2 regions of the Cupriavidus sp. F041 genome follow, and region 1 is predicted to be linked to the other one. Evidence: predicted binding sites of a transcription regulator. Region 1 holds the regulator's gene; the other holds the start of a gene.
The links. Region 1 encodes FNR, which switches genes on or off when oxygen is low (the NO sensors DNR and NnrR bind a similar motif). Its sites were predicted from a motif close to TTGATNNNNATCAA; they were not measured.
Positions count from the first base shown of each region.

Region 2: the regulator FNR is predicted to act here: its motif matches at 9,255-9,268, upstream of ACZY0R_RS41945 (hemerythrin domain-containing protein).

Region 1 covers NZ_JBVASY010000002.1:2,498,149-2,512,689, reverse strand. Annotated here, with positions in the region: gene ccoO (cytochrome-c oxidase, cbb3-type subunit II) at 1-328, shown strand, start outside; gene ACZY0R_RS28990 (cbb3-type cytochrome oxidase subunit 3) at 332-535, shown strand; gene ccoP (cytochrome-c oxidase, cbb3-type subunit III) at 539-1,465, shown strand; gene ccoG (cytochrome c oxidase accessory protein CcoG) at 1,515-3,008, shown strand; gene ACZY0R_RS28975 (FixH family protein) at 3,033-3,254, shown strand; gene ACZY0R_RS28970 (hypothetical protein) at 3,257-3,502, shown strand; gene fnr (fumarate/nitrate reduction transcriptional regulator Fnr) at 3,664-4,389, opposite strand; gene ACZY0R_RS28960 (sulfite exporter TauE/SafE family protein) at 4,676-5,434, shown strand; gene scpB (SMC-Scp complex subunit ScpB) at 6,021-7,094, shown strand; gene rluB (23S rRNA pseudouridine(2605) synthase RluB) at 7,100-9,061, shown strand; gene rimP (ribosome maturation factor RimP) at 9,394-9,882, shown strand; gene nusA (transcription termination factor NusA) at 9,879-11,354, shown strand; gene infB (translation initiation factor IF-2) at 11,449-14,352, shown strand; gene rbfA (30S ribosome-binding factor RbfA) at 14,415-14,541, shown strand, end outside.
Region 2 covers NZ_JBVASY010000004.1:159,289-173,829, reverse strand. Annotated here, with positions in the region: gene ACZY0R_RS42000 (hypothetical protein) at 1-336, opposite strand, end outside; gene ACZY0R_RS41995 (AAA family ATPase) at 296-697, opposite strand; gene ACZY0R_RS41990 (hypothetical protein) at 886-1,131, opposite strand; gene tnpC (IS66 family transposase) at 1,326-2,936, opposite strand; gene tnpB (IS66 family insertion sequence element accessory protein TnpB) at 3,075-3,428, opposite strand; gene tnpA (IS66-like element accessory protein TnpA) at 3,428-4,405, opposite strand; partial or broken gene ACZY0R_RS41970 (ISKra4-like element ISBte1 family transposase) at 4,880-5,445, opposite strand; partial or broken gene ACZY0R_RS41965 (transposase) at 5,590-5,753, shown strand; gene ACZY0R_RS41960 (helix-turn-helix domain-containing protein) at 5,832-6,248, shown strand; gene ltrA (group II intron reverse transcriptase/maturase) at 6,520-8,139, shown strand; partial or broken gene ACZY0R_RS41950 (IS630 family transposase) at 8,472-9,029, shown strand; gene ACZY0R_RS41945 (hemerythrin domain-containing protein) at 9,360-9,920, shown strand; gene ACZY0R_RS41940 (DUF3307 domain-containing protein) at 10,246-10,608, opposite strand; gene ACZY0R_RS41935 (peptidylprolyl isomerase) at 10,708-11,496, opposite strand; gene narI (respiratory nitrate reductase subunit gamma) at 11,507-12,250, opposite strand; gene narJ (nitrate reductase molybdenum cofactor assembly chaperone) at 12,247-12,927, opposite strand; gene narH (nitrate reductase subunit beta) at 12,939-14,462, opposite strand; gene ACZY0R_RS41915 (nitrate reductase subunit alpha) at 14,480-14,541, opposite strand, start outside.

The sequences.
Region 1 (14,541 bases):
CGTGGGCGGCCGCTATTCCGATGACTGGCAGCGCATCCACCTGCGCAATCCGCGCGACGTGGTACCCGAGTCGGTGATGCCGTCCTACCCGTGGCTGGAGAAGGCTCCGTTGCAGGCCAACGATATCCGCGACCGCATGCGCGCGCTGAGGCGGCTGGGTGTGCCCTATACCGACGCCGAGATCGAACAGGCGCCCGCCACGCTGGCAGGCAAGACCGAAGAGGACGCGATGGTCGCCTACCTGCAGGAGCTTGGCATCAGCAAGCGCAATGTGCGTGTGGACACCGCAGCCGCGGCTCAGCCCGCAGCCGCGCCGGCCAAGGAGTAAGCCATGGCAATGATCACTGCGTTTTCCACCGTGATCTCGATGGTGGCGTTTCTCGCGATCTGCTGGTGGGCCTGGTCGTCCGGCCGCAAGGCAGCCAACCAGGAGTCGGCCATGCTGCCATTCGCCTTGCCCGACGAGCCGCTGGCCGCGAACCACGACGGCCGCCATCGTGCCGGCGGCGCAAACAACACCAAGCAGGAACACTGAGTCATGAGCGACTTCTTCACGGATTTCTGGAGTTACTACATTGCCGCCATCGCGCTGGTAGGCATCGTCTGGTGCATATGGCTGCTGTTCTCCCAACGCAAGGTGGTCAAGGTGGCCGGCGCTACCGAAGACACCGGCCACGTGTGGGACGGCGACCTGCGCGAGCTGAACAATCCGCTGCCACGCTGGTGGATGTGGATGTTCCTGCTGGCTTGCCTCTTCGGGCTGGTCTACCTGGTGCTGTACCCCGGCCTGGGTTCCTACGCCGGCGTGCTCAAGACCTCCAGCCGGGTCGAGCTGGAGGCGCATCGCAAGGCGGCTGAGCAGGTGCAGAGCGATGTCTATGGCAAGTACATGCAAATGGACGTCAAGCAGGTGGCCGCGGATCCGGCTGCGCGCGAGATCGGGCAGCGCCTGTTTCTCAACTACTGCGCGCAATGCCATGGCTCCGACGCGCGCGGCAGCCGCGGCTTTCCTAACCTGACCGACAACGACTGGCTGTATGGCGGCGATCCCGCCACCATCACCCAGACCATTACCAAGGGCCGTAATGGCGTGATGCCGTCATTCGCTTCGACTATCGACGGCAAGCTGGCCGGCGACGTCGCGCAATACGTTCGTTCGCTGTCAGACTTGTCTTCCGATCCGATTCGCGCCTCGCGTGGCGAAAGCACATTCAAGTCCACGTGCGCGGCTTGCCATGGTTCTTCCGGCAAGGGCAACCAGGCGCTCGGTGCGCCCAACCTGTCGGACAAGGTCTGGCTGTACGGCAGTTCGGAGGCAAACATCGTCGATGCCATCCTGAAGGGTCACAACAACCACATGCCGGCACACGAGGAAATCCTGACGCCGGAGCGCATCCGCATGCTGACGGCCTATGTCTGGGGACTGTCGAACAATGGGGCGGCCCCCTCGGGGAGCGGGCAATGAACCGCGACGCCTGCATGTGGAGCCTGCGTGCCGCTGGGGGTGATCGCCCATGAATGCCCCGGAACCGGAACCGCTGAGAAAGCACGGAGCCGCCTGGGGGCCTCTTCGCGAGCCCGCATCCGCCACGGGCGATGGGGAAACCTCGGATGAAACCCTGTACGAAGTCCGCCGCAAGATCTATCCGCGCTCGGTCACAGGTGCGTTTTCGAGCTGGCGGGTCTGGATGGTGGTCCTGACCCAGCTGTTCTTCTATGGCATGCCCTGGCTGCAATGGAACGGCCGCCAGGCCATGCTGTTCGATCTCGGCGCGCGCAAGTTCTACATCTTCGGCCTGGTGCTCTGGCCGCAGGATGTGATCTACCTGTCCGTGCTGCTGGTGATTTCCGCGCTCTCGCTGTTCCTGTTCACGGCGATCGCGGGTCGCCTGTTCTGCGGCTATGCCTGTCCGCAGACGGTGTACACCGAGATCTTCATGTGGATCGAGCGGCATGTGGAAGGCGATCGCTTTGCCCGCATCCGCCTGGATGGCGATCCGTGGAGCGCGCGCAAGCTGCGGCTCAAGGCCACCAAGCACACACTCTGGATCGTGATCGCGCTGTGGACCGGCTTTACCTTCGTAGGGTACTTCTCGCCCATTCGCGAGTTGGGCGGCCACGTGCTCAGCCTGTCGCTGGGGCCGTGGCAAACGTTCTGGATGCTGTTCTACGCCTTCGCCACCTGGGGCAACGCCGGCTTCATGCGCGAGCAGGTGTGCAAGTACATGTGTCCTTATGCACGCTTCCAGAGCGTGATGGTCGATCGCGACACGTATGTGGTGACGTATGACGTGGGCCGCGGCGAGCCGCGCGGCAGCCGCTCGCGCAAGGTGGACCACCAGGCCGCCGGCCTGGGCGATTGCGTGAACTGCAGCATCTGCGTGCAGGTCTGTCCCACCGGCATCGATATTCGCGACGGCCTGCAGTACGACTGCATAGGTTGCGGCGCCTGCATCGACGCCTGCAACCAGGTCATGGACAAGATGGCGTATCCGCGCGGGCTGATCCGCTACACCTCGGAGAACGCCATGCGCAGCGTGCTGCCCGAGGCGGAGGCGCGCAAGCGTCTGTTCCGGCCGCGCACGGTGGTGTACTCCGTGATCTGGCTGGCCCTGGTTGCCGGCTTCACGGTGTCGCTGGCCATGCGCACGCCGCTCAAGGTCGATATCATCCGCGACCGCGGCGCGCTGGGCAGGGAAGTGGAGGGGCGCTGGATCGAGAACGTCTATCGCCTGCAACTGATCAACACGACCGAGGCGCCGATGCATGTGGCCATCCGCGCGGACAGTGATGACCTGAAGGGCCTGGCCGTGGAATATGATCACGCTGCGGGCAATCTCGAGCCCACCTCAAACCGCCTGATTCCGATTCGCGTGCGCGTGCCGATCGAAGCCGCTGGCCGGGGCACGCACAAGATCCAGGTGACGGTCACCGCGACAGGAGATGACAGTGGGGGCGGCGCGGAAATCAGCCAGGGCACCAGCTTCATCGTACCGCGCAATCTTTGAACCGAGAAATCTAGAGGAGGCCTGATGATGCAGCAAAGCAATCCCTGGTGGAAGGAACCCTGGCCATGGCTGCTGATGAGCGGGCCCTTGCTGGCGATGGTGGCCTGCGGGGTCACGATCTGGCTGGCTATGACGCACCCGGACCCGCCCGTTGTCGATGGCGTATCGCGGCACGGGCTGGTGGTCGAGAAGGCGGGTAGCGGTATCGGGCGGCAAGCTGCGCCGGCCACGGCGCAGGCGAGGTGACCATGAGACTGCGCTGGCTGATGTGGGTGCTATGGCCCGGCTTCCTGGTAGCCGGGCTGACGACCGCTCTGGTGTTTTCGGTGGTCGATCCCGGCGATCTGCGCTTCTTCGGACAGCCGGTCGAGGCGTCGCGGGAGGCGGTTTACACAGTGAGCTTCCTGATAGCGTGGGTGCTCTGTTCGCTGTCGAGTGGCCTGACGCTTTACACCATGCCCACGCGGCTGGCGGAGACAGACGAACTGGAGTGAGCGCGATGCGCGTCTTCGCGCTGCGGGGCAGGGGGCGGCGGAGCAGGGGTGCCGTGGCCAGGCCGGCGCGGCGTGGCATTGGCACAACGCAAGGAAGGCAAGGCGGCCGCCAATGCCGCCGGAGCCGGGAAGCTCCGCGCGGCCGGTCGATGCCTGCCGGACTAGCAGGACTTGTTGATGATCTGCTTGATGCCTGTCATGTCGACCAGCTTGACGTGCCGCTGGCGGATCTGGATCAGCCCGGCTTCCGCAAAACGGGAGAACAGGCGGCTGACGGTTTCGAGCTTGAGCCCGAGGTAGCTGCCGATCTCCTCGCGGCTCATGCGCAGGACGAACTCGGAGGCCGAATAGCCGCGCGCGGAAAGGCGCTCCGAAAGGTTGATCAGGAAGGCGGCAAGGCGCTCTTCGGCGCGCATCGAGCCCAGCGTGATCAGCATCACCTGGTCCTGCGAGATTTCCTTGCTCATCAGCCGCATGAACTGGTGTTGCAACGACGGGAGCGAACCGGACAGCGACTGGAGGTCGCCGAAGCGCACCACGCAAACTTCGGTATCCTCAAGGGCGGTGGCGTCGGATGCGTGCTGCATTTCGCCAAGGCCGTCGAGCCCGACGACTTCGCCGGGGAGGTGGAAGCCCGTGATCTGCGAGCGGCCATCTTCCATCGTCAGGTGGGTTTTGAGCGTGCCGAAGCGGATCGCATAGACGGCGGTGAGCGGATCGCCGAGGCGGTACAGGGTCTCGCCCTTGCGTACGCGCACGCGCTCCTGCACCAGCGAATCCATTTTTTCGAGGTCCTGCTGCGACATGCCGACGGGCAGGCAGAGCTGTCCCAGCGAGCAAGTGGAGCAGCGGGGCGACATCTCGGTAATGGGAATGGATGTTAGCAATTGGGGCCTGTCGGTTTAGCGCAATCACTCAAGCGCGTGTGGCAGGCGCATTGAGTTGAAAGCTTGACGTTGAGAGCTGTCGGTTGGAAGCGCTATCCACATTAGCCTGGCGCGGGTCTGGCGGGGCCTGCCATCTGCGTGGCGCCGCCTGCCGTGCCCGTCGTCATGATTCGCGATTGCGCGGATGTGCGCGGGCGCCGGGCTTCATGTTGATAGCGCCTCTTGGAGTCGCGGGGGCGCGTAGGGCGCATTTTACCGCGCCAGGGGATGTGATTGGGAGGAGAAGTTGACCGTAGGCGTGCTCTTCAGCGTTTTTACCCTGGCTTTGCTAGGCGGTGTGCATTGCGCGGCCATGTGCGGCGGGATTGCGCTTGCCGCCGAGCAGGGCGGCACGGCCCGTGTGCCGGCCATCATCCTGCGCCAGCCAGGCCACTGGCTGCTCGAACTCCTGGTGATGCACGCCGGGCGGCTGAGCATGTATGCGCTGTTGGGTGCCTTGCTGGGTACCTTGGGCGCCGGTGTCTGGAAGGCCCAGTACCTGCCGCTGCAGCGCTGGCTGTTCGGGATCGGCAGCATGATGCTGGTCATGTCGGGCTTATGGATGTTGCGCGGGCGCGTCGTGGGGGCTGCCTGGCTGGAGCGGTTTGCCGCGCGCGGCGCTGGCGGTTTGCTCCGGGTTTTTGCCGCCGTGGGCGCGCGCCTGGCGCCCATGGGCCTGCCACAGGGGCGGCTGCTGCGCCGCTACGGCATGGGGCTGGCCTGGGGGCTGGTACCATGCGGCATGGTCTATGGCGCCCTGGCGATGGCGCTGCTGGCCGGGAACGCCCCTTCGGGGGCGCTGGTGATGGCCGTGTTCGGACTGGGCACTTTGCCAAACCTGTTGGTTATCTCGGGCCTGTCCGGCTACCTCAGGCAGTGGTCGCGCCGCCCGGCGGTACGTACCGTTGCCGGTTTGGCGGTGGTTGCCTTTGGTGTGGTCGGGGTGGCGCGCGCGCTGCTTTTACCAGAGACGCTGGCCGCGCACGGCTTCTGTCTGGTCTTCTGATACGCCGCTTCATGGCGCATTGCGCACTTTGCCGGGCAGATGCCTGTGCGAATCGGTTGCAGGTTTGCCAGGGAATGCCATACAATCGCAAGAACAGCGATATCGCGCAGCGTATTTCATCGTGGCATCGTCAGGTAGCATTCGCACTCAGGGATGCATGCCAGGAACCCTCGAGCACGTATTACCGCCAGGGACCGTTCCCAATCCGCCGTCCGGTTCAAAAGATTATTTGGTTCAAAAGACCAGCCACGGCAGGGCGGGGTGAAATAGGCCAAGCAGGCCCGATATCCGTATTTTTCTTGCACCCGGAGCGACGGACGTCGTGCCGGACAGGTCCGCCACATCAGGGGGAAGGCGCGACGCAAGGGCTCCGTCGACCGGCAGGTAAAGCCGGTGGCCGGGCGATCTCCTGCCGGGCAGGTCCGGCACCCGATGCAAAAAAGAAAGCGCACGACTGCATGCATCAAGCATTGCGGTTGGCTGCGCGGTCAGATGGCGGTGGCAATTCCAACCGCTGAACCCGCAATCTCCAGTGCGTCCGGGTTTGTCCGGGGCGCAGGTGCAAAGACAGGCTGCACGCAATCACATGAATACCCAAGAGGCGAAGATCGTCCTCGAGACCGCGCTGATCTGTGCGCAGGAACCCTTGCGCGTCAATGACTTGCGCCGGCTTTTTGCCGACGACGTCGGTGCCGACACCATTCGGGTGCTGCTGGAAGAGCTGCGCCGCGACTGGGAGCAGCGCGGCGTGGAACTCGTGGCGCTGGCCAGCGGCTGGCGCTTTCAGAGCCGTCCCGTCATGCGCGAATACCTGGACCGACTGAATCCTGAAAAACCGCCGAAATATTCCCGCGCGGTCATGGAGACGCTGGCGATCATCGCCTACCGGCAGCCGGTCACCCGGGGCGATATCGAGGAAATCCGCGGTGTTGCGGTGAGCACCGAAGTCGTGAAGAAGCTCGAGGACCGTAGCTGGATCGAGGTGATCGGCTACCGCGACGTGCCGGGCCGGCCGGCCTTGTACGCCACCACCAAGCACTTCCTTGATGATCTTGGCCTGCGCACGCTAGACGAGTTGCCGCCGCTGGAGGATGTCCAGGCGCAGACGCAAGCCGCGCTGCTGAACCAGGAGCCCATCGATTTCGAGCCCCTGGGCACCGTGCCTGCTCTGCCGGCCGGAAGCGACGAAGAAGCGTTCGCGGATGCCGGCGGGGGTGAAGCCGAGGCCGGCGAGGAGGCTGCGGGCGACGCTGGCGCGCCCGTCGCCGATGTGTCTGAAGCTGGCGAATTGACCCGGTCCGTTCCTGGTGTCCTCGATGCTGGTGCCACGGATGGCATCGCCGAACTGGTAGAAGCATTTGAAAAGAAGGAAGCCTCGGTGCAGGCGCAAGCCGTGCCCGAGGCAGAAGTACCCGCGGTGTCCGACCCGGATGATGAGCCGGAGAGCGAACTGGTGTCCGCCGAGCCCATGGGGGCGCGGCTTGACGGCACGGCCGTGGAGGATGCCGTCGATGACGGCGAAGCAAATGAGCAAACGGAAGCGCCCGCCAACGGTTACCACAAGCAAGTGGCCTCCGGCGAGCAGGAGTCCGAAGTCCCGGGGGCGTCCAAGACGAATCCGGCGCACCCCAGCGAGCACGACGAGCGCGTGTCCAACTGAACACCATGCAACATCCGAATGTGAATACCTTGTCCGATTCTGTTGATCAAGACGTCCGCCAGGCGGATACGCCGGCCGGCGATGCCGGCAATGGCGCCGAAGGCGCGCCGCGCCGCAAGGGCCTGCGCCGTGGCCTGCGCAATCTGGTGGCCACGCGCCGCCAGGCTACGCAGGACCGCGACGGCGGGCGTGCCGCGGAAGGCGATGCACTTGCCTCCGCTGGCGGTCCGGACGCGGGAGCCGCACCGGACGCGCAAGCCGGGCGTGGTGATGGCGTGAGAAAGGGGCGTACGCGCGGCAAGCGCAAGCCCGCCGAAGGCGAGTCCGTGCAGGCCGGTGAGCAGCAGGGCGAACGCCCGGCGCCGCGAGGCCGCCGCGCGTTCAGCGGCGACACTGCCGAAGGCGCGAGCGAAGCCACTGGCGAGCGCCAGCGCGACGGTGCCCGCGCCAACCCCAACGGAGCGCGCAAGCGCAAACCGCAGCAAGGCCAGCAGCCGCAGGGCGCGGCCAGGCGCGGCAGTGCCGAGGGGCAGCAGGGTGGTCCGCGTCAGGCAGGCAAGGGAAACAAAGGCAGGGGCGGCGCGCAGCGCCAGGCTCCGGGTGTGCCCGAGAAGGCACCCGCAGCTGCGGCCGCGAGTGGCGAAGACCTGTTCCGTTTTGTCATCTCCGGCCAGTACGACCAGGAAGATACCAGCGGTGCGCGCGCCAAGGTAAAGCCGGTGCGAGAGCTCTCGGCCGATGACGATGCGCCCAAGCTGCACAAAGTGCTCGCTGAGGGCGGCCTGGGTTCGCGCCGCGAGATGGAGGAACTGATCCTGCAGGGGCGTGTTTCTGTCAATGGCCTGCCGGCCCATATTGGACAACGCATCCTGCCGGCCGACCAGGTCCGCGTCAACGGCAAGCTGATCCATCGCCGTGTGTCGACCAAGCCGCCGCGCGTGCTGCTTTACCACAAGCCGGCGGGCGAGATCGTCAGCCAGTCGGATCCAGAAGGCCGTCCGACCGTGTTCGATAGCCTGCCGCGCATCAAGGCAGGGAAATGGGTGGCCGTGGGCCGCCTGGACTTCAACACCGAAGGGCTGCTGATCTTTACCTCCTCGGGCGATATCGCCAACAAGTTCATGCATCCGCGCTATGGCGTGGAGCGCGAGTATGCGGTCCGCACGCTGGGCGAACTGGCGGAGGCGGATCGCCAGCGCCTGCTGCACGGCATCAAGCTTGACGATGGTGAAGCCAATTTCCTGCGTATCGCCGATGGCGGTGGCGAGGGCATCAACCACTGGTATCACGTCGCGCTGACCGAAGGCCGCAATCGCGAAGTGCGCCGCATGTTCGAGGCCGTTGGCCTGACCGTGTCGCGCCTGATTCGCACCCGGTACGGTCAGTTCCTGCTGCCCCGCGGCCTTAAGCGCGGCCGCTGGCAAGAACTCGCCGCGGATGACGTGCGCGCGCTGATGGCGTCCATCGGCTTGAAGGCGCCCGGCAAGGGTGATGGCGGCCCCAGAGGTGGCACAAAGGTGGGCGGTCGCCAGCAGCGCACCGAGGCAGCCATTGCCGGCATGCCGATGCCGACCGGCATGGATGGCCTGCCGCGCGTCAACAGGAATAATGGCCCGCGCGGTAGTGGCGCAGGCCGCGGTCAGCCCGATCCGATGCAGACCTCGATGGGTTATATCGGCGGCCCGACGCTGCTCACCTCGCATACCACGAAGTTTGGTGGTGGCGCGGCGGGTTCCCCGCGTGGTCCTGGTGGTCCGGGGCGCGGCGGTGGTCGGGGCAGCCGAGGCACGAACGGACCCATGGGCCCGATGGGCGGTATGGGTGGCATGGGTGGCATGGGTGGCGGCCAAGGCCGTTCCCAGCGTCGCGGCGGTGGTGAAGCCAACGGCAATGTGATGCCGCAGGCTGGCAAGCCCAGTGGCAATCGCCGTCCTCGCGGCGGCGGTGGCCGCGACGGCAATCGCTAAAGCGACGGAAGGCAGTGCGCGCGGGACTGGTCACGCAAGGAAATGCGCGGCCAAAGCCGCGCCCCTGGCAAGCCAAGTCCCGGCGCCTTTGCCTTTTGCATCGCGACAGCGTATAATCCAAGTCTATTCAAAAGTCATCCTGTAAAAGGGTGGGCGAATGATGGGCATTGCGCCCATTTTTTTTTGCTTCGCCCGTTTCGTGTGCTTGCCGTGTTTCACGGCGCGCCGGTCGGGATGGCTGGCAGGCAAGCAGGCTGCAAGCCGCCAACAAAGGCGGCCGTGCCGGTGGGCTGGGTCTGCCACGGTATTGATGGCCATTATTCGGGAATACAGTGCATCTGGCAGATTTGATCGAAACCACCCTTAACGGCATGGGGTACGAGCTGGTTGAGCTCGAGCGCGCTCCGGGCGGACTCATGCGCGTCTATATCGATCAGCCTGAAACCGGCATCGTCATTGAGGACTGCGAGAAGGTAAGCCGCCAGCTTACCCACGTGCTGACCGTCGAGAATATCGACTACGAGCGCCTCGAAGTGTCCTCGCCGGGGCTGGACCGGCCGCTGAAGAAACTGGCTGACTATGTCCGCTTCGCGGGCCAGGAAGCCAGGGTCACGCTGCGCCTGCCGGTCAATGGCCAGAAGAATTTCGTCGGCATCCTGCAGACGCCCACCGGTGAGCCGGGGGCGGAGCAGGTCGGCCTCGAGTTCGAAGGCCAGAATGGCACGGCACTGCTGGAATTCGCCATATCCGATGTCGATCGCGCACGCTTGGTGCCGGTGATCGACTTCAAAGGAAATCAGAAAAAAGGGAACAAGCAATGAGCCGCGAAGTTCTGTTGCTCGTCGATGCGCTTGCACGTGAGAAGAACGTCGACAAGGATGTGGTATTCGGTGCGCTGGAAGCGGCACTCGCTTCGGCAACCAAGAAGCGCTTCGAGGAAGACGTGGACATTCGCGTCGCCATCGATCGCGAGTCCGGTGAGCACGAGACGTTTCGTCGCTGGCTTGTGGTCCCCGATGAACAGGGCCTGCAAGAGCCGGACAAGCAGATCCTCATGTTCGAGGCACGCGAGCAGAATCCGGACATCGAGCTGGATGAGTTCATCGAAGAGCAGATCGAATCGGTCGAGTTCGGCCGTATCGGTGCGCAAGCCGCCAAGCAGGTGATCCTGCAGAAGATCCGCGACGCCGAGCGCGAGCAGATCCTCAACGATTACCTCGATCGTGGCGAAAAGGTCATGACCGGTACGGTCAAGCGTGCCGACAAGAAGGGCCTGATCGTCGAGTCCGGCCGCGTGGAAGCGCTGCTGGCCCGCGACCAGATCATTCCGAAGGAAAATCTGCGCACCGGCGACCGTGTGCGCGCTTATATCCTGAATGTGGATCGCACCGCACGCGGCCCGCAAATCGAGCTGTCGCGTACCGCGCCCGAGTTCCTGATCAAGCTCTTCGAGAATGAAGTGCCGGAGATGGAGCAGGGCCTGCTGGAGATCAAGGCGGCTGCCCGCGACCCTGGCGTACGTGCCAAGATCGCCGTGGTGGCGCATGACAAGCGCATCGACCCGATCGGGACGTGTGTCGGCGTGCGCGGCACGCGGGTGACCGCGGTCCGTAACGAAATCGGCGGCGAAGCGGTCGACATCGTGCTGTGGTCGGAAGACCCTGCGCAGTTCGTGATTGGCGCGCTGGCGCCGGCACAGGTACAGTCGATTGTTGTCGACGAGGAAAAGCACAGCATGGACGTGGTGGTGGACGAGGAAAATCTCGCCGTCGCCATCGGCCGCAGCGGTCAGAACGTACGCCTGGCGTCCGAGCTGACCGGCTGGCAGATCAACATCATGACGCAGGAAGAATCGGCGCAGAAGCAGGCCGAGGAAAGCGACGTGGTGCGCAAGTTGTTCATGGCCAAGCTGGACGTGGACGAAGAAGTGGCTGACATCTTGATCGACGAAGGTTTCTCCACGCTGGAAGAAGTGGCCTATGTGCCCATCAGCGAGATGTTGGAGATTGACGCCTTCGATGAAGATACCGTCAACGAGCTGCGCAACCGCGCACGCGATGCGCTCTTGACGATGGAACTGGCCCGGGAAGAAAGGGTGGAAGAGGTGTCGCAGGATCTGCGTTCGCTCGACGGCCTGACCCCGGAACTGATCGGCAAGCTGGCCGAAGGCAATATCCACACGCGTGACGAACTGGCCGAGCTGGCCGTCGACGAACTTGTCGACATGGTTGGTCTCGGCGAGGAAGACGCCCGCGCGCTGATCATGAAAGCACGGGAACATTGGTTTAACTGAGGGACACGCTCACGTAACGCTTTTTCAGGCTACCTGAGCGCGCATTCCGCACACGACTGTCCCGACGTATAAACCGAGCATTGAAAGGGTTTGAATGGCAAGCACAACAGTTGCCCAACTGGCCGCAGAACTGAGCCGCAGCGCAGCTGCCCTGCTGGAACAATTGCAGGCAGCTGGGGTGGGCAAGGTGACGCCTGACGACATCATCACCGAATCCGACAAGACCAAGTTGCTGGATTACCTCAAGCGTTCGCACGGGGCGGCCGATGACAGCGCGCGCAAGAAGATCACGCTGACCAAGCGTGAGACTTCCGAGATCCGCCAGGCTGATTCCACCGGCAAGACTCGCACGGTGCAGGTCGAGGTGCGCAAGAAGCGCGTCCTGATCAAGCGCGACGAGGCTTCGCCCGAGGGCGCCGATGGCCACGACGTGGCCGAGCTGCAGGTCGCTACGGCCGAGCAGGCACGCCAGGAAGAGGAAGATCGTCAGCAGGCCGAGTTGCTGGCACGCCAGGAAGCCGAGTCGAAGGCACGCCAGGAGGCGGCTGAACGCGAGGAAGCCGAGCGCCGTGCCAAGCAGGAAGCACTGGAGGCAGAAGAACGCCGCCAGTCTGAGCTCGCCGCCCGCAAGGCGGAAGAGGAAGCCGCTGCCCTGCGCGCCGCCGCTACCGCCAAGGCGCCGGAAGACGACGACTCGCGCAAGAAGGCCGAGGACGAGAAGGTTCGTCTGGCCGCCGAGCGCGCTGCCGCGCAGAAGGCCGCCGACGATGCCAAGCAGGCTGCCGACAAGGCGCGTGCAGAGCAGGACGCAGCGCGCAAGCGCCGCGAGGCCGCCGAAGCCGAGGCGCGAGCCATTCAGCAGATGCTGAATGCGCCGGCGCGCGTGCTCAAGGCGCCGTCGGAACGCAAGGCCGAAGAGAAAAAGGCCGAGCAGACCGGCACGCTGCACAAGCCGGTCAAGGCACCGGGCACCGAAGTCAAGAAAGACGACAAGAAGCCCACAACGACTACGACCGCCACCGCCACCACCACCGTCGACAAGAAGACCGGCAAGGTAGTGAAGGCTGGCACGTCCTCGACCTGGCAAGACGAAGGCTCGAAGAAGAAGGGCAGCGGCCTGAAGACTCGTGGCGATTCGTCGGGTGGCGTTGGCGGCTGGCGTGGCGGTCCGCGCGGTCGTGGCAACCGTCACCAGCAGGATGACCGTGGCACCAACTTCCAGGCGCCGACGGAACCGGTGGTGCGCGAAGTGCACGTGCCGGAAACCATCTCGGTGGCGGATCTCGCCCACAAGATGGCCGTCAAGGCATCCGAGGTCATCAAGCAGATGATGAAGCTCGGCCAGATGGTGACCATCAACCAGGTGCTGGACCAGGAAACCGCCATGATCGTGGTGGAAGAAATGGGCCACAAGGCGTTTGCCGCCAAGCTGGACGATCCGGAAGCACTGCTGGTGGTGGGTGGCGAAGACCACACCGACGCCGAGCAGCTGCCGCGTCCGCCGGTGGTGACCGTGATGGGTCACGTCGACCACGGCAAGACCTCGCTGCTGGACTACATCCGTCGTGCCAAGGTGGCGGCGGGCGAAGCCGGCGGTATTACGCAGCACATCGGTGCCTACCATGTGGAAACCGAACGCGGCGTGATCACCTTCCTGGACACCCCGGGTCACGAGGCCTTCACGGCCATGCGTGCCCGTGGCGCCAAGGCAACCGACATCGTGATCCTGGTGGTGGCGGCCGACGACGGCGTGATGCCGCAGACGAAGGAAGCTATCGCCCACGCCAAGGCGGCAGGCGTGCCCATCGTGGTGGCGATCAACAAGATCGACAAGCCCGAAGCCAACCCGGACCGCGTCAAGCAGGAGCTGGTGGCCGAGCAGGTGCTGCCGGAAGAGTACGGCGGTGATTCGCCGTTCGTTCCGGTGTCCGCCAAGACCGGCGCAGGCATCGACGATCTGCTGGAGCAAGTGCTGCTGCAGGCCGAAGTGCTGGAGCTGCGCGCCCCGGTGGATGCCCCGGCCAAGGGCCTGGTGGTGGAAGCCCAGCTGGACAAGGGCAAGGGCCCGATCGCGACCATTCTGGTCACCAGCGGCACGCTCAAGCGTGGCGACGTGGTGCTGGCTGGCAGCGCATACGGCCGTGTCCGTGCCATGCTGGACGAAACCGGCAAGCCGACCAAGGAAGCGGGTCCCTCGATTCCGGTCGAGATCCAGGGCCTGTCCGAAGTGCCGGCCGCCGGCGAAGAAGTCCTGGTCCTGCCGGACGAGCGCAAGGCGCGCGAAATCGCGCTGTTCCGCCAAGGCAAGTACCGCGACGTCAAGCTGGCCAAGCAGCAGGCAGCCAAGCTGGAAACCATGCTGGAGCAGATGAGCGAAGGCGAAGTGCAGACGCTGCCGTTGATCGTCAAGGCCGACGTTCAGGGTTCGCAGGAAGCGCTGGTGCAATCGCTGCAGAAGCTGTCGACCGAAGAAGTGCGCGTGCAGATCGTGCACGGCGGCGTGGGCGGTATCTCGGAGTCGGACGTCAACCTGGCCACGGCCTCGAAGGCGGTCATCATCGGCTTCAACGTGCGTGCCGATGCTGGCGCGCGCAAGCTGGCCGAGAACAACGGCATCGATATCCGCTACTACAACATCATTTACGATGCGGTAGACGAGATCAAGGCGGCAATGTCGGGCATGCTGGCTCCGGAAAAGCGCGAAGTCACGCTGGGTACGGTCGAGGTGCGCCAGGTATTCCGTGTGCCGAAGATCGGTGCGGTGGCTGGCTGTATGGTCACCGATGGCATGGTCAAGCGTACCGCCCTGGTGCGGGTGCTGCGTAACAACGTGGTCATCCATACCGGCGAGCTCGATTCGCTCAAGCGCTTCAAGGACGACGTCAAGGAAGTCAAGCAAGGCTTCGAGTGCGGTTTGTCGATCAAGAACTTCAACGACGTTCAGGAAGGCGACCAGCTCGAAGTGTATGAAATCACCGAGGTGGCGCGCACGCTGTAAGGCGTGTTGCGGGCGGCGGGCCAACTGGCCCGCCGCTGCCCTTCTCGACAGAAGCGTATTGAATGGCCAAGAAAGGCAGTATCTCCTCCCGTAATCTCCGGATTTCCGACCAGATCCAGCGCGACCTGGCCGAGATGATCCAGCGTGAGCTGCGCGATCCCCGCCTGGGGCTCGTCACACTGCAGTCGG
Region 2 (14,541 bases), on a different contig from region 1:
CAGGTTGAGATCTTCGTCAAGCGTCTGGTTGAATCCCCGGACGAAGTCGCTAAACTGATCCAGCCCGAACAACGTTGCAATCAGCTGACGCTGGTCCGCCGGAGTTCTCGCCGCGATGCGCCCGAAATCGTCGAGACGATTCTTCTCAATGAAGCAGAATCGGTAGGCGTCCTCGTTTGGCACTACTGGCCTGGTCGCGGCGTCATCGCCGACGATCGTTAGCGCTGGCGGGACGTGGCGCTCCAGCCTGACATTGTTGCAGTACACCCGATAGTCGATGCGCTTGGCCTCGGCTTCACTGATGGCCCCCAAGCATCGCCGCTTCCAGCGCTTCACAGAAACTGCTTTTCCCGGTGCCGTTCGCACCGTATATCAGCGTGGTGTCTCGACTGAGGTCGAAAGTCTCCGGCCGCATAAAGCCCCGGAACGGCCCGACGGTCAGGCCATGCAGCCGGCGAAACGCATTGGCTGCCCCCGGCGCGACGGCGACAAAAGGTGGCTCGATCGGAGTAGCCAGGAGTTCCCTGATCGCGAGCGGCGCCAATCGCGTCGACCTGGCTCTCCGGACTGCCCCGACCTGGGACAAGTGCCCGAGGTGATGCCAGACCAGATTAGCCATTCGGCGGCTATTGTCTGCCACCTGCTGCGTGGCCAGAAACGTAAGAAAACGCTGGTATTCCGCCGCGATTGGGGTCATTGATGTTATTTCGTGTTATCGCAGGCGACAGTATCCCATTGTCATGGGCTAGACTGCACCCGCGAGCTTTCAGGTCTTGCCACCGCAACTGTGAAGCGCGCTAAACGTTGAACCGGTCCCTGGCGCGCCGCAGCCAGCCTCGGGTTCAGGCGCAGTCCACAAATTGAACTGCCCCATGGCTTGCCCAACTAGCCTGCCCCAGCCTGTAGAGCATCCAGTCGCCGCCGCATCTCGCCGGCCCGGTTCTGCAACTCCACCATCTCCGGTTGCAACAGCTTCTCCAGCGGGGTCGCGCCGTCCTGCCCGCGGCTGCCGAGGTGCCGCGCCACGAACTCGATCGCGGCCTCGGTCTGCGCGAGGCGGCGGCCATAGACCGGCTCGTGGTGGGCGATGCGGTTGCGGGTCTGGTAGATCGATTCGAGATGGCTAGCCACGGCCGCCCGCGAAACCGACTTGTCCGGGAAGACGCGCTTGAGCGGTAACCGCGCAATTCAGCACACTGTATTGAGAGTCGTTCTCGGCGAACAGGCGGGCTCGGCCCTATTGCGACGCTCGAGCAGGATCGGCAATGTCCGATGGAGGTACCAGGAATCGCGCGCCGGGGCAGTGCCGGCGCCCTGTCATGTCATCAACCGGGGTTCGTCATTGCGCTCTGCTGGCTGGCGTAGTTGAACGGCAGCAGGTCGCTGATGTCGGCGTCCGCCGCACGCTGCGGCAGCTCGGTGAGAACGTGAAGCAGATACGCATACGGCTCGACGTTGCAGGCGCGGCACGTGAGCATCAGGCTGTAGATCGTCGCGCTCGCCTTCGCACCGGCAACCGTGTCTGCAAAGAGCCATGCCTTTCGCGCGGTTGCAAAGGGTCTCACGTCGCGCTCTATCACGTTGTTATCGAGGGGTGCACGCCCATCGATAACATAGCGGCTGAGGTATTCCCACTGATTGCGCGTGTAGCTGATCGCCTTGCCCAGCAGACTTTCAGGCAGAACCTGCGGTGCCAGTTCGTCCAGCCATTTCCTGAGCGCCTCCAGTAGCGGTACGCTGTGTTCCTGCCGCAGTCGGTAGGTGTAGCCGGCCCGTGTCTCGCCCTCTGGCAGTTCTCTGCGAGCAAGTGTCTCGACCTGATACAGCGCCTTGAAGTACTCGAGCGCCTGCTGTGCGCGACCGCCGGGCTTCTTCTGGCCCTTGTGCGCGTCGACGAACAGTCGTCTCGAATGTGCAAGACACCCGAAGTGCGTGACGGCTTTGAGCGTGCGCCAGGCGCTGTAGCCGTCGGTCATCAGCATGCCTTCGTAGCCGGCGAGAAACGCCTGCGGATATTGCTGACCACGCCCCGGCTGGTAGTCGAACAGCACCACAGGCTGTTCGCAGTCCTGTGCGCTTCTGTAGAGCCACATGTAACTCTTGCTCTGCGCGGTCTTGCCTTCTTCCTTGAGCACTTGCACCGTCGTCTCGTCGCCGTGGATCAGCGGCTGCGACAGCAGCGTCTGGCGCATCGCCTCGTACAACCGGCTGTAGTGCAGTTCGGCAGGCCTGATGATCCAGTTCGCCAGCGTGCCGCGGCCCGCCGGAATGCCCGCACGGGCCAGCGCGTCTTCCATCCGGTATAGCGGCGTGCCATCCACGTACTTGCCGGTCGTCACCGTCGCGATCATCGCCGGACTCGCGTTGCTACCTGGCAGCGGTTGTACTGGCATCGGCGCGACCACGATCGGCGTGCGCTCCGCGTTGCGCTCGCAATGGCGGCACGCGTATTTGAACCGTACGTGCTGCAACACCGAGGCCTTTACCTCGATGTGCAACTGCTCGCTCGTCTCCTCGCCCATGCGATGCAGCGGGCTCTGGCAGCATGGACAGATTTTCTGTTCCTCGGGCAGGTCGTACTCGATGCGCTGGCGCGGCAACGACGCCGGCAGCGGCTTGCGTCCCCGCTTGCGGTGTGCAGACTCATCGACTTCCGGAAGTCCCGTATCGGGCAGCGTGAACGCGTCATCGGGATCGTCGCCAGCAGGTTCTGTCGCGGCGATCTGCTCGGCTTCGTCAAACACCCGATCCTTGAGCTTCTCGCTGCTCGGCGCGTAGCGTTTGAGCTGCGCGAGGCGGAACTGCTCTTCGAGCTGCTCGATACGCTGCGAGAGTTGCTGGGCTAGCGACTCGAGATCCAGATTCTTCTTCTCGAGTTCTCGGATATAGGCCTGGACGTCAGGCGGCAGATCAGGGATGAGGTCATGTGCAGGCATGCCATTCACGATAGTGCAATCGCATCGCCAACAGGTTTACGTCGAATCCATATCAATGGTATCGGCCAATCCCCTGGCGAGCAGCCGCCTCGCGAAGCCTATGGCCAGAGCCCGCACCCTGGCCTCCCTCACGCTGACTCAGCTCGCGTGCCGGTAGCGCCGCGAAGGGTGTCGGCGAACGGCTTCGATGTCGATACCTTCAAGCAGCCAGTGCAGTTGCTCGGTGGTGAGTTCCATCACCGCCTGCTGGCGGCGTGGCCAGGCGAAGTGGTCTGCTTCCAAACGCTTCATCAGGAGCCAGAATCCGGAGCGGTCATAGAGCAGAAGCTTGACCCGATTGCGGCCGCGGTTATGGAACGCGAAGACGGCCCGGGCGAACGGATCGAGTTGCATCGACTGCTCGACCAACGTCACCAGACTGTTCAGGCCGGCCCGGAAGTCGATAGGCTCGCGGTGCAGATAGACCCGCAGGTCAGCGTCGAGGCGGAACATCAGGTGTCCCCCAGCGCCGCGATCATCGCCTTCACGAGCGTCCCATCTTTCGGTGTGCATTCGAGCTCGATGGTTACGCCGTTTGGCAGCCGTGCCGACAGGCGTGCCAATTGTGGCGAAGATGAAGATTGCGGCACGGGAACAGATGTCGATTCCGGCGATGCCGGCCGTGACCGCTGGGCTTGAGGAGGTACGCCGCGAACCTCTACTACCGGAACGAAGGCCGATGGCGCGCCTTCGACGGCGCTATCCATGTCAATACCACCTTGTCTTTCTGCTTTGTACTGCTTGACCCAGCGCCACAATTGGTTCGTGTTCACCCGGGCTCGGATCGCCATGCTGGCAACCGATACGCCGGGTTCAAGGCAAGCCTCGATCAATCTTCGCTTGCCCTGCCTGTCGTAGCTGCGTTTCCCGTTGGCGCCGACATTGGTCACTCGCAGCGGCAGGAAGTCAAAATCGCTATCGTCCATGAATTGTGCCCACGAAAAAAATCGTGGGCACAATCCTGCGCCTTTCGGGGCGTCAACGCTACGTGCGGAGAAAATCGCGCTTACCTTGAGCGGCGGCTTCCACAGCGCGTGGTCGTAGTCGCCTGAGAAAAGGCGCTTCCAGAAATACATAGTCAACTGCGCCTCCACCTGCCCCATGGGGACCGGGATCGTGGCCTGCCTGACCTTGGACAGTTGCTCGTGGGGAATGCCGTTGGGCGCGACGCCGCCCCGGCTACGGAAGGCAGCCGCGTCGAGTTGGCGCTTTTGCTCTTGGGTGAGCTTGGCGTAGGCCGCCTTCTGTGCGCTTTTCTCGGCCTGGATGATCTTGTCCCGCTCTTCCGCCCCCCAGTTGAAGGGACCTGTCGGGCCGCGCAGCCAGTCGGCGACGCCGAAATAATCGGTCAGCCGGTCACAGACCGCGTTGCGTAGCGCGATCTCGACGACCGCCGTGACGGTCATCAGCGAGGCGGCGAGCCGCAACATCTCCTGGTGCAGGGGTGATCGTACTTTCCGTGCATTTTCTGGCGGTTTGTCTCGGAAAGTGCCGATATATCAAGGACTTACAAATACACCGATCGTGAGAGACTCGGTGTGGCGAAAAGCCTTGCTGCAGGCGACTCTGCACCCTGCTACCGCCTTTTTTTACACGGAAAGTACGATCACCCCATGAACGGCAAACACGTTTTTGGCCAGATCGATACCCACGGTAACAATGGACATGGGGCTTCCCCTCCTGTGGTCGTGATGGCGTTTCGACACGCCATCATGGCACCGCGATGCCGACTTGCGGCTTCCGCAGCAGCCTCGGGACGGGAAGCCCCTTCCATTCGATTACCCAAAATTCCGATCGGTCTGCCCATTGTGGCGGGGGCCATGACCTCTCTCGGTGGCCCGCAGTCTATTGGTTTTCAAACCTATTTCTTGGCGACTACAAGAGCGCGCCAAAGCGGGGGCTGACTAAGCGGCAATGCGGTGGTTTTCTGCTCTGGCGATGGAGGGATACCATATTCAACGTGCGATCGGAGCTGGTCATTGAGCACGGCAGTCCGGACTTGTAGCAGTGCGTGCGCGTGCCGCGACCGCCAGGCCATCTGTTGGCGTTTGACGAACCGCTTGCTAATCACCTGGTTGACAGCCGACTCGACGAAGCCCGATGCAATGGGCTCCCCGTGGCGATAGCGGTCACCGTAGTTCACGATGAAGCCCCTGTTGTTATCCAGATAGGTAATCAACTCCTTGAGCTTGCCAAGAAGCTTCGCCTCCTCGAGGCTAGCCTCGGCGTCGAGATCCCAGCCCAGGTTTTCCAGCCGCCGTAACGCTGGATAGGGGCAACCGTGCCACAAGTGCCACTTGGCACCTTGCAGCGCCTTGATCAATGTCGCATTGCTCGGGCCATCGTTGTCTGCTGGCCGGCCCTTGATTATCTGTTCGAGGATCTGTACCCGCATGGCGATGTGAAACCAATCGAGGATGCACTCACCGTGATCACCAAAGCCGAACTGGGCTGCCCTCGTCGTGGCGCCTGCGCGGCCGCGTGGGCCTGGCGCTCAGCCTCCAGCCCGCCTTGTAGCGCCGCACACGCGCGCTGGGCTTCGGCCCACAGCCGGGCCAGCTCACTGCTAGCGGCCTCGTTGATGCTGCCGCTGCCGCTGCCGCTGCCGCTGCCGCTGCCGCTGCCGCTGCCGCGAAAGAGTGTCGAGCCGATGACGGCATGCGTCGACTCGCTGCACGCCAGCGCCGGCATCAATCGCTGCATTACTTCGTCTCCAAATCCGATTGGTCGGATCCGGCATTACTGCGGCGGGTCCGCGAATGGGTCGAGCCTTTGCTGCGCGCCAATATTGCGGATAAGCGCCTCACAAGAAGTATCTCTATACTGTCGGGCCGAACAAGAACCGCGACATAGACGATGGCCGTATTGAAGCCGCTGGAACTGACGAAGGAAGAACGTACCGAGCTTGAGGTTCTGGCGAGAAGCCGCCGTGATTGGAGAACACGAGACAGGTCTCGGACGATTCTGATGTTTAGCAACGGCGTGCCAGCCAAGGAGATAGCCAGGCGGCAGGAGTTGACGTTGGAGGCGGTGTACGAGAGGCGCTATCGTTGGTTGGACAAAGGCATGGCAGGGCTGTCGGACGCGCCGCGTAGCGGTGCGCCGTCGAAGCTGTCGCCGGCGCAGGTTGAGCAGTTGAAGATGTGGGCGACGCAGGAGGCGCTGACGGCCGCGGAACTGCTGGCACGACTCGAAGAGAAGTTCGGGATTCGAGTTCATGTGCGACCTGAAAGTCGCTTGAGTTTCTGTTTCACTGGAGCAGGTATTACCTGATGAAACCGGTTGTTCCATCAACCGTTCCCTACCCGGGCATGCGGAGCCGGTAACAGCTCGGTGTGAAGCTCTGGGGACAACGTAGCCGCCGGATAACCGGTACGCCGAGCCGCGAGGTAAGGCCGAATCTGCCAGCACAGAGGCGGAGAGGAGCAAGGGATGAGTGGGTACGATCAACATATGTGAACTTCCGATAAACGTCGTCAGAATCAACAAGCCAAACGTGCTGACAGGCTTGGACCAAAACGGTACGCGGTGTGGAGTGGCCTTCGTGAACTGGGCCACCATGGACGACAAGCCGCCGGCGAAGAGGAAGGGTCCGCCCCGCTCGGAAATTCATGCGGAACAGGGTAAGCCCATCGCGGCGCCGGCAACGGCAGGCGAACCGCGAGGAACGCTGTTGGCGCGGTGGGTAAAGGAATGCGGAGAAAGCGAACGCCCGGCTGTAATGGACGGGATACGGGCTGAGACATCGCCCGACGCGAAAGCGGGCAGACTTCCGCGTGGTCATTCATGGCGAGATAACCTTGAACAATCGTTATACGGGGGAAAGCAGATGACGGCAACGGACGCGAAAGCTCCTGACGCTGGTGCACTCTCGAGCGCTGCGCAGATGTGGGACCATGCAAACTGGTCGCACATCGAAGCAGAGGTGAAGCGACTTCAGATGCGTATCGCCAAGGCCGCTCAGGAAGGCCGATGGGGCAAGGTGAAAGCATTGCAACGTCTGCTAACCCGCTCGCATGGCGGCAAGATGCTCGCCGTCAAGCGTGTGACGGAGAATCGCGGTAAGAGAACGCCGGGGGTGGACGGCAAGATATGGTCATCCCCGGCGGCCAGATGGAACGGAATGCTGTCGCTACGACATCGCGGCTATCGTGCGATGCCGTTGCGGCGTGTCTACATTCCCAAGAGTAATGGGAAGAAGCGTCCGTTAGGAATCCCGTGTATGCGGTGCAGGGCGATGCAGGCCTTATGGAAGCTCGCTCTGGAACCCGTCGCGGAGACCCTTGCAGACGCCAATTCCTACGGCTTTCGGCCCGAGCGCTCGACCGCCGATGCCATCGAACAGTGCTTCAACGTTCTGGCCAAGCGTGCCTCGTCAGAATGGATTCTGGAGGGTGACATTCGGGGCTGTTTCGACAACTTCAGTCATTCCTGGTTTCTGGAGAACGTACCGATGGATAAGGAGGTTCTGCGCAAGTGGCTTCGAGCCGGATATATCGATGAAGGAACCTTGTTCGAGTCACAAGCGGGCACACCCCAAGGGGGTGTGATCTCGCCTGTGATCGCGAATATGGCGTTGGACGGACTTGAAGCAGCAGTTCATGCAAGTGTGGGCACATCCACACTTGAGTGCAGAAAGGCGCAGCTCAACGTCGTCCGCTATGCCGATGACTTTGTGGTGACTGGCGTATCGAAAGATGTGCTGGAATCCCGGGTACTTCCGGCAGTCAGGCAGTTCATGGCGGCTCGGGGTCTGGAGCTCTCGGAAGAGAAAACCCGGATCACGAACATAGCGGCGGGTTTCGATTTCCTTGGCCAGAACGTGCGCAAGTACGACGGCAAGTTGCTGATCAAGCCAGCGAACAAGAGCATCAAGTCGCTGCTTGACAAGGTCAGGGGAATCATCAAGGAAAACGCGAGCGCCACGCAGGAGGCGTTGATACGACAGCTCAACCCTGTGATCCGGGGATGGGCCCAGTATCACCGTCACGTCGTGTCGAAAGCGATCTTCTCCTCAATCGACTCCCACATCTGGCAACGGCTCTGGAGATGGGCGAAGCGTCGTCACCCCCATGAAAGGAGCCCGATGGGTCCGGCAACGGTACTTCCGGCGCGACGGATACCGGTCCTGGGATTTTGCAACAGAGGGTTCAACCGAGGGTGACACCTGCGGCCTGCAACTCTTCCGCGCAACGACCGTCGCGATCCAGCGACACGTCAAAATCCGGGGACTGGCCAATCCGTTTGACCCGGCATGGGCCGCCTACTTTGCCCGCCGTCGAACCGCGAAACGTTCCGCTGGTCTGCCCGGTGCCACACAATGGTGCTGAACGAATGGCTTGAGCCGGATGCGGGGCGACTCGCACGTCCGGTTCTTAGGGGGCGGCGACGTAGTAATGCGTCGCTGCTACCCGACCGCAATACGCTGACAGGGATTCTCAAACGGGCGGGGCTGGTATGGAAGCGAACCCGGCATAGCTTAAAAAAAAGCGGGACGAACAGCGGTTCCGACAAGCCCAATCCGAAATTGGGGAGTTGGTCCAGCAAGCCCAGCGTGGCGAAATCGAACTCGCCTACGTAGACGAAGTTGGCTTCGCGCAAGCGCAGCCGAATCGAAGTGCGTGGACACCTGTCGGGGAGCAACACATGATTGAAGCCCGGCGTGGTAAGCGTCTGAACGTGGTCGGAGCACTGCTGTCCTCGGGAGAACTGTTTGCAGCGAAGTTGTGGGAGACGATGACCTCGATGCTGTTCGCTGGATTTCTCGGCCTGCTGGTCGAACACGTCGGCAAGCCGCTGACCGTGATTCTCGACAATGCTTCGGTCCACACGGCCCGCGCACTGCGGCCTTATCTCCGGCTGCTACAAACGAAAGGCTTGACGTTGTATTTCCTGCCACCGTACAGCCCGGAGCTCAATCGCATCGAGAAGCTCTGGCACAAGATGAAATACGAGTGGCTGGCCTTCAAGGCCCGCGACACCAAAACCCTTGAAGCTGATGTCGATGTAATCCTTCAGGGATTTGGGGCAGACTACAGATTCACTTTTTGTTGAAAGCTTAGCGGCGCTTGCGGCCCGCCAGCCGAAGGTAGCCGCCGTCAATGCCAATCGTGCGCACCGGACTGGATTCCGGGATGTCGGGAGAAAACGAATGCTCGCCGCCATCTCCACCTGCTGCCGGGCATCGGGCTTCAAGCCGGCGACCGAGCAAGGCGACCTGGTGCCGGACCTTCGTGCCGAGCGTTAAGACATTGAGGAAGCGATCCGTGATTCAATCTATTGATCTATATCAGCACTGTCCGTGGACTGAAGAGTATTGTGGGCTTGAGTTCGATATGGCTTCGAACGCAACCCTGAACTTAACCCGTTTCCATGGAGCGCGCCATGGCCAACTCACTTGCCATATGGCATGCCGATCACATCAATTTCGCTCGGCTGCTCGACCTTCTGGAAGAGCAGGTAGACATCTTTCATCGAGGAGAGCGGCCGAATTACAATTTGATGGGGACTATCGTCTATTACATGCGGAGTTTTGGCGATTGCGTTCACCATCCCCGCGAGGATGTCGCGTACGCACGGCTCGTTGAGCGAGATCCCGGCATGCAGGTTTTGGTTAACCGGCTCCTGCAAGAGCATCGTGTGATTGCCACTGTGGGCGAAGCGCTTTTAAACCGCCTTAATGAAGCCGAGGGAGATGTTATAAGTTCGCGCGCGGCTCTGGAGGCAGCCGCAGCCATGTACCTTGTGTACTACCGAAATCATCTCTCGACTGAGGAGCGACACGTAATGCCGCGCGCTGCTCAGCTGTTGACACAAGAGGATTGGGCAGCCGTTGCCGCCTCCGTTCCAGCGAGCTCCGATCCACTCTTCGGGGAGAACGTACAAGAGCGTTTCGCGAAGCTACACAAGCAAATCTGTGAGGAGAGACTTTCCAGCCAGGACTAGGCACATTGGCATTGGTTCCCCCCTGACTGGCCACCTCTATCTGGATGGCTTCGGCGTAAGTCCCCCCAAAGGGATCGGGGGCTTGGTATAGCGCGATAGGTACCCCGCTATGTACGCCGCCCTTTTTTCCGGCTGCTGAGGGTCGAGGCTGGATCGATGAGCCGATTGCATTGGACCAGCTCACAGGCGCGCGAGGCATCTACCGGAATTTGGTGTTGGCACTTGCCTAGTGCGGCTAGTGGCGCAACTCCGCGAGACGGATACCTCGACGGTAAAGAGAGTCGCCCGAAGGCAGCGGCCTACCGGCGGACAGGAAGCCGACGAATCAATTCAGCCTCCCAGCGAGCCAGACCACGGCGAGGTAGGTCAGCACGTGCGCGTACTGGTCCACGCCAAATGCCCACCAGAACTGAGGCAAGTTCGGCGTCAAATTGGCGCTTCGGCCGAGGCGCACCTTCCAGCGATCGACCATGTAGTGGACGACGGCGTCGAAGATCCCCAGCCAGAGCCAATGGGCCACACCGAAGCCGCCGAGCAGCCCAGCGGTGCACAGGCCATGTAGCCCCGCGTGGGCGTAGCCACCTGCGCTCCGGAAGTCGCCCTTGCCGGCCAGCATCCAGCTCGGCTGCCACAGGAAGTCGCACACGAGATGCTTGGTGAACAGTGCGAATAGCAGCAGCAATGCCATGGCCAGCTCTCCACCCAAAGTCATGCCAGACCGCACGCAGCCGCCGGCGACAGGGTGGACATCATGCTGTTCGACGGCCTGCAGTAAGGCCTTTCAGCCCTACTGCACCAAGGGCGTATCGGCCCCGTCGAGATCCACCCCCTCGATCACCGCCTGCCCGGCCAGCAGGCTCAGGTACTGGCGCAGCGCGGTGACATAGGCTTGCTGGCGCAGTTGCAGTGCCACAGCCGAGCGCACTGTCTCGAACGGTTGCACTTCGCCGCTATCACGCGCGCACACCTCCACCACGTGCAGGCCAAAGCGGCTGTGCACCAGCCGCGGAAGCACCCCGACTTCCTGATGACCGAACAGCTCGCGGGCGAACTCCGGCGCGCAATCGCCCGCCTCCAGCCAGCCCAGGTCTCCCCCCTGGGCGCCGCTCGGGCAGTTTGAAAACTCGCCCGCCACGCGCGCAAAGTGTTCGCTCGCGGACGCCGGGTCGTCGTGGCAGCGCACTTCCACCAGCATGCGTTCGGCGCGCTGGCGCAGTGCATTGACATCCAGGCCGGGCGTCACGGCAAACAGGATGTGGCGGGCCAGCACGCGCTCGCCGCGGCTATATCGGGCGAGATTGGCCGCGTGATGGCGCCGGCATGCCTCTTCGCCCGGCTCGGGTATCTGCAGTTCGCGTTCCAGCAAGGTTTCGATTGCCGTGCTGGCGGCCTCGCTGATCACGCCGTCGGGTGCGCCGGCATCGGCCTGATCGAGCAGCCCGGCGCGCTGTGCCGCCTGGCGCAGCAACTCGATGCAGGCGCGCTGGCGCAGCGCTTCCGCCGCAAGCGTTTCATGGTCGGCGTGCAGGGCCTGGCCGTTGACGGATGCGGCGCGGGTAGATACGGGATAACGCATGGCACGCTCCTCAACGCGATTGTTCAGGCTGCGGACGCTTGGCGCGTTCGTGCCCCGCCGGCAAGTTCAAGCGACGGCTGCGTACCACCTGGTAGGGACGGAACAGGTAAGTCACCGAGGCAAAGCCGCTCCAGACATGGACCAGGCGGGTGAAGGGAAACACCAGGAACACTGTCATGCCCAGCACCATGTGCAGCTTGAACACCCAGCCCACTCCTTGCATCAACTCCGCCGCGCCGCCTCGCAGCGTCACGATGCGCTGCGCCCATTCGGCCAGCACCAGCATCATGCTGCCGTCCAGGTGTTGCCCGGACAGCGGTATGGTGCCCAGCCCCAGCGCCAGTTGCACCCACAGCAGCCAGAGGATGGCGATATCCCCGGGCCGCGAGGTGGCGCGAATACGCGGGTCGCCCAGGCGGCGATGCAGCAGCAGGCTCACCCCGATGAAGCCAAGCACGCCGGCCACGCCGCCCGAGATCATCGCCAGGAGCTGCTTGGCGCCGGCGCTAATGAAATGGCCGTAGACCGCATGGGGCGTGAGCATGCCGAACAGATGCCCGAAGAACAGGAATAACACGCCGACGTGGAACAGGTTGCTGGCCCAGCGTAACTGTCCGGAGCGCAGCATCTGCGAGGAATCGCTCTTCCAGGTGTACTGGTCCCGGTCGAAGCGGATCAGGCTCCCGACCAGGAATACGACCAGGCAGATGTACGGGTAGAGGCCGAAGAAGAAGGTGTCGAGGGCGGCAGTCATGATCGCACTCCGGTGACGGGTCCGTCGCGGCGGACGAAATGGATAGGCTGGGGCTCGCCGGGCTTGCTCTGGCCGCGCGTGGCGCAGCCGTCGAATGCAGGCGGCTCGGCCCAGGCCTCGTCGAGCGATTCCTCAGGCGGTAGCCGTACCGGCTCGACGCGCTCGCCCGCCAGTTCCAGCACGGCCGCGATAGCCGCGTGATACGCGCTGCGGCGCTCGGCCAGCGCGGTATGCACGGCATTGAGGATGTGCGCCATCTCGGCCAGGAACTCGCGCGCGGTCTGACCTGGCTGCGTGGCGGCGAACTCCAGTACTACCGGCAGATAGTCGGGCAGTTCGCCCGGCCCCAGGAACAGGCCGGCAGCCTCATAGGTCTGCAGCAAATCCACCAGCGCCTGGCCGCGCTCGCGCGAGTCGCCATGCACATGCTCGAACAGGTGCAGCGCGGTGGCGCGGCCGCGGTCGAAGGTGTCGACGTAGCGGGCCTCGAGTTCATAGGGGTCGCGGCCCTGCATGTCGTCAATCAGCGCCAGCAGGCTTTCCCGCCCGGCATCGCTGAGCGAGCGGCTTGCCGCCACCAGATCCCGCATCGGCACCAGGGAAGCACGCAGTTCCTCCCGCGGATAGGCCAGCAGCCGTGCCAGCACCAGGCAAATTCGCGCATCGAAGGGTTTCATGGCTGCGTCCTTTATAGTGTCGCCTTGATCGGAATGGTCCGCCGCTTCTTGCCGCCGAACAGGCTGGTCTCGCTGGTGCCGTCCGAGCAGCCGTTGCCGAACGAGAAGCCACAGCCGCCGCGCAGGTCGAAGGCGTCCTCCGCATACTCCCGGTGCGCCGTGGGAATGACGAAGCGATCCTCGTAGTTGGCGATCGCCATTACCTGGTACATCTGCTCGACCTGCGCCACGCTCAGCCCGGCCTGTTGCAGCGCAGCCAGGTTCTGGCGCCCCTCCACATGCTTTTCGCGCTGATACGCCCGCATGGCCAGCATTCGCTCCAGCGCACGAACCACGGGTGTGGTGTCGCCGGCGGTGAGCAGGTTGGCGAGGTACTTGACCGGAATGCGCAACTGCTTCACGTCGGGAATCTCGCCGTTGATGCCGACTTCGCCGGCATTGGCCGCGGCCGTGATGGGCGAGAGTGGCGGCACGTACCAGACCATCGGCAGGGTGCGGTACTCCGGGTGCAGCGGCAGCGCCACCTTCCAGTCCACCGCCATCTGGTAGACCGGGCTGCGGCGCGCGCCCTCCAGCCATGACTCGGGCACACCGTCCGCGCGGGCCTGCTCGATGACCTTGGGGTCGTTGGGGTCGAGGAAGATGTCGAGCTGCGCCTGGTAGAGATCGCGGTCGTGCTCCACGCTGGCCGCCGCCTGGATCCGGTCCGCATCGTAGAGCAGCACGCCAAGGTAGCGGATGCGGCCGACACAGGTTTCCGAGCAGACGGTCGGCTGGCCGGCTTCGATGCGCGGATAGCAGAAGATGCACTTTTCCGCCTTGCCGCTCTGCCAGTTGTAATAGATCTTCTTGTAGGGACAGCCGGACACGCACATGCGCCAGCCACGGCACTTGTCCTGGTCGATCAGCACGATGCCGTCCTCTTCCCGCTTGTAGATCGAACCGGACGGGCAACTGGCCACACAGGTCGGGTTCAGGCAGTGCTCGCACAGGCGCGGCAGGTACATCATGAAAGTGTTCTCGTACTGCCCGTAGATCTCCTTCTGGATGTCGTCGAAGTTGCGGTCCTTGGAGCGCTTGGCAAACTCGCCGCCCAGGATCTCCTCCCAGTTCGGCCCCCATTCGATCTTCTCCATGCGCTTGCCGGTGATCAGGCTGCGCGGGCGCGCGGTCGGGGCCGTGCGGGACTCGGGCGCGGACTGCAGGTGGTCGTAGTCGAAAGTGAACGGCTCGTAGTAATCGTCGATCTGCGGCAGGTTGGGATTGGAGAAGATGCGCATCAGCAGCTTCCACTTGCCGCCCTGGCGGGGCTCGATGCGGCCGTCGGCCTTGCGCACCCAGCCACCGTTCCAGCGCTCCTGGTTTTCCCATTCCTTGGGATAGCCAATGCCGGGCTTGGTCTCCACATTGTTAAACCAGGCGTACTCCATGCCGGGGCGGTTGGTCCAGACGTTCTTGCAGGTCACCGAGCAGGTATGGCAGCCGATGCACTTGTCCAGGTTGAGAACCATGCCAATCTGTGCGCGGACTTTCATCGTCGCTCTCCTTCTTCTCAGGCGGCGCCGGGGGCGTCGGCGTTGGCGGGCTCATCGAGCCAGTCGACCCGGTCCATCT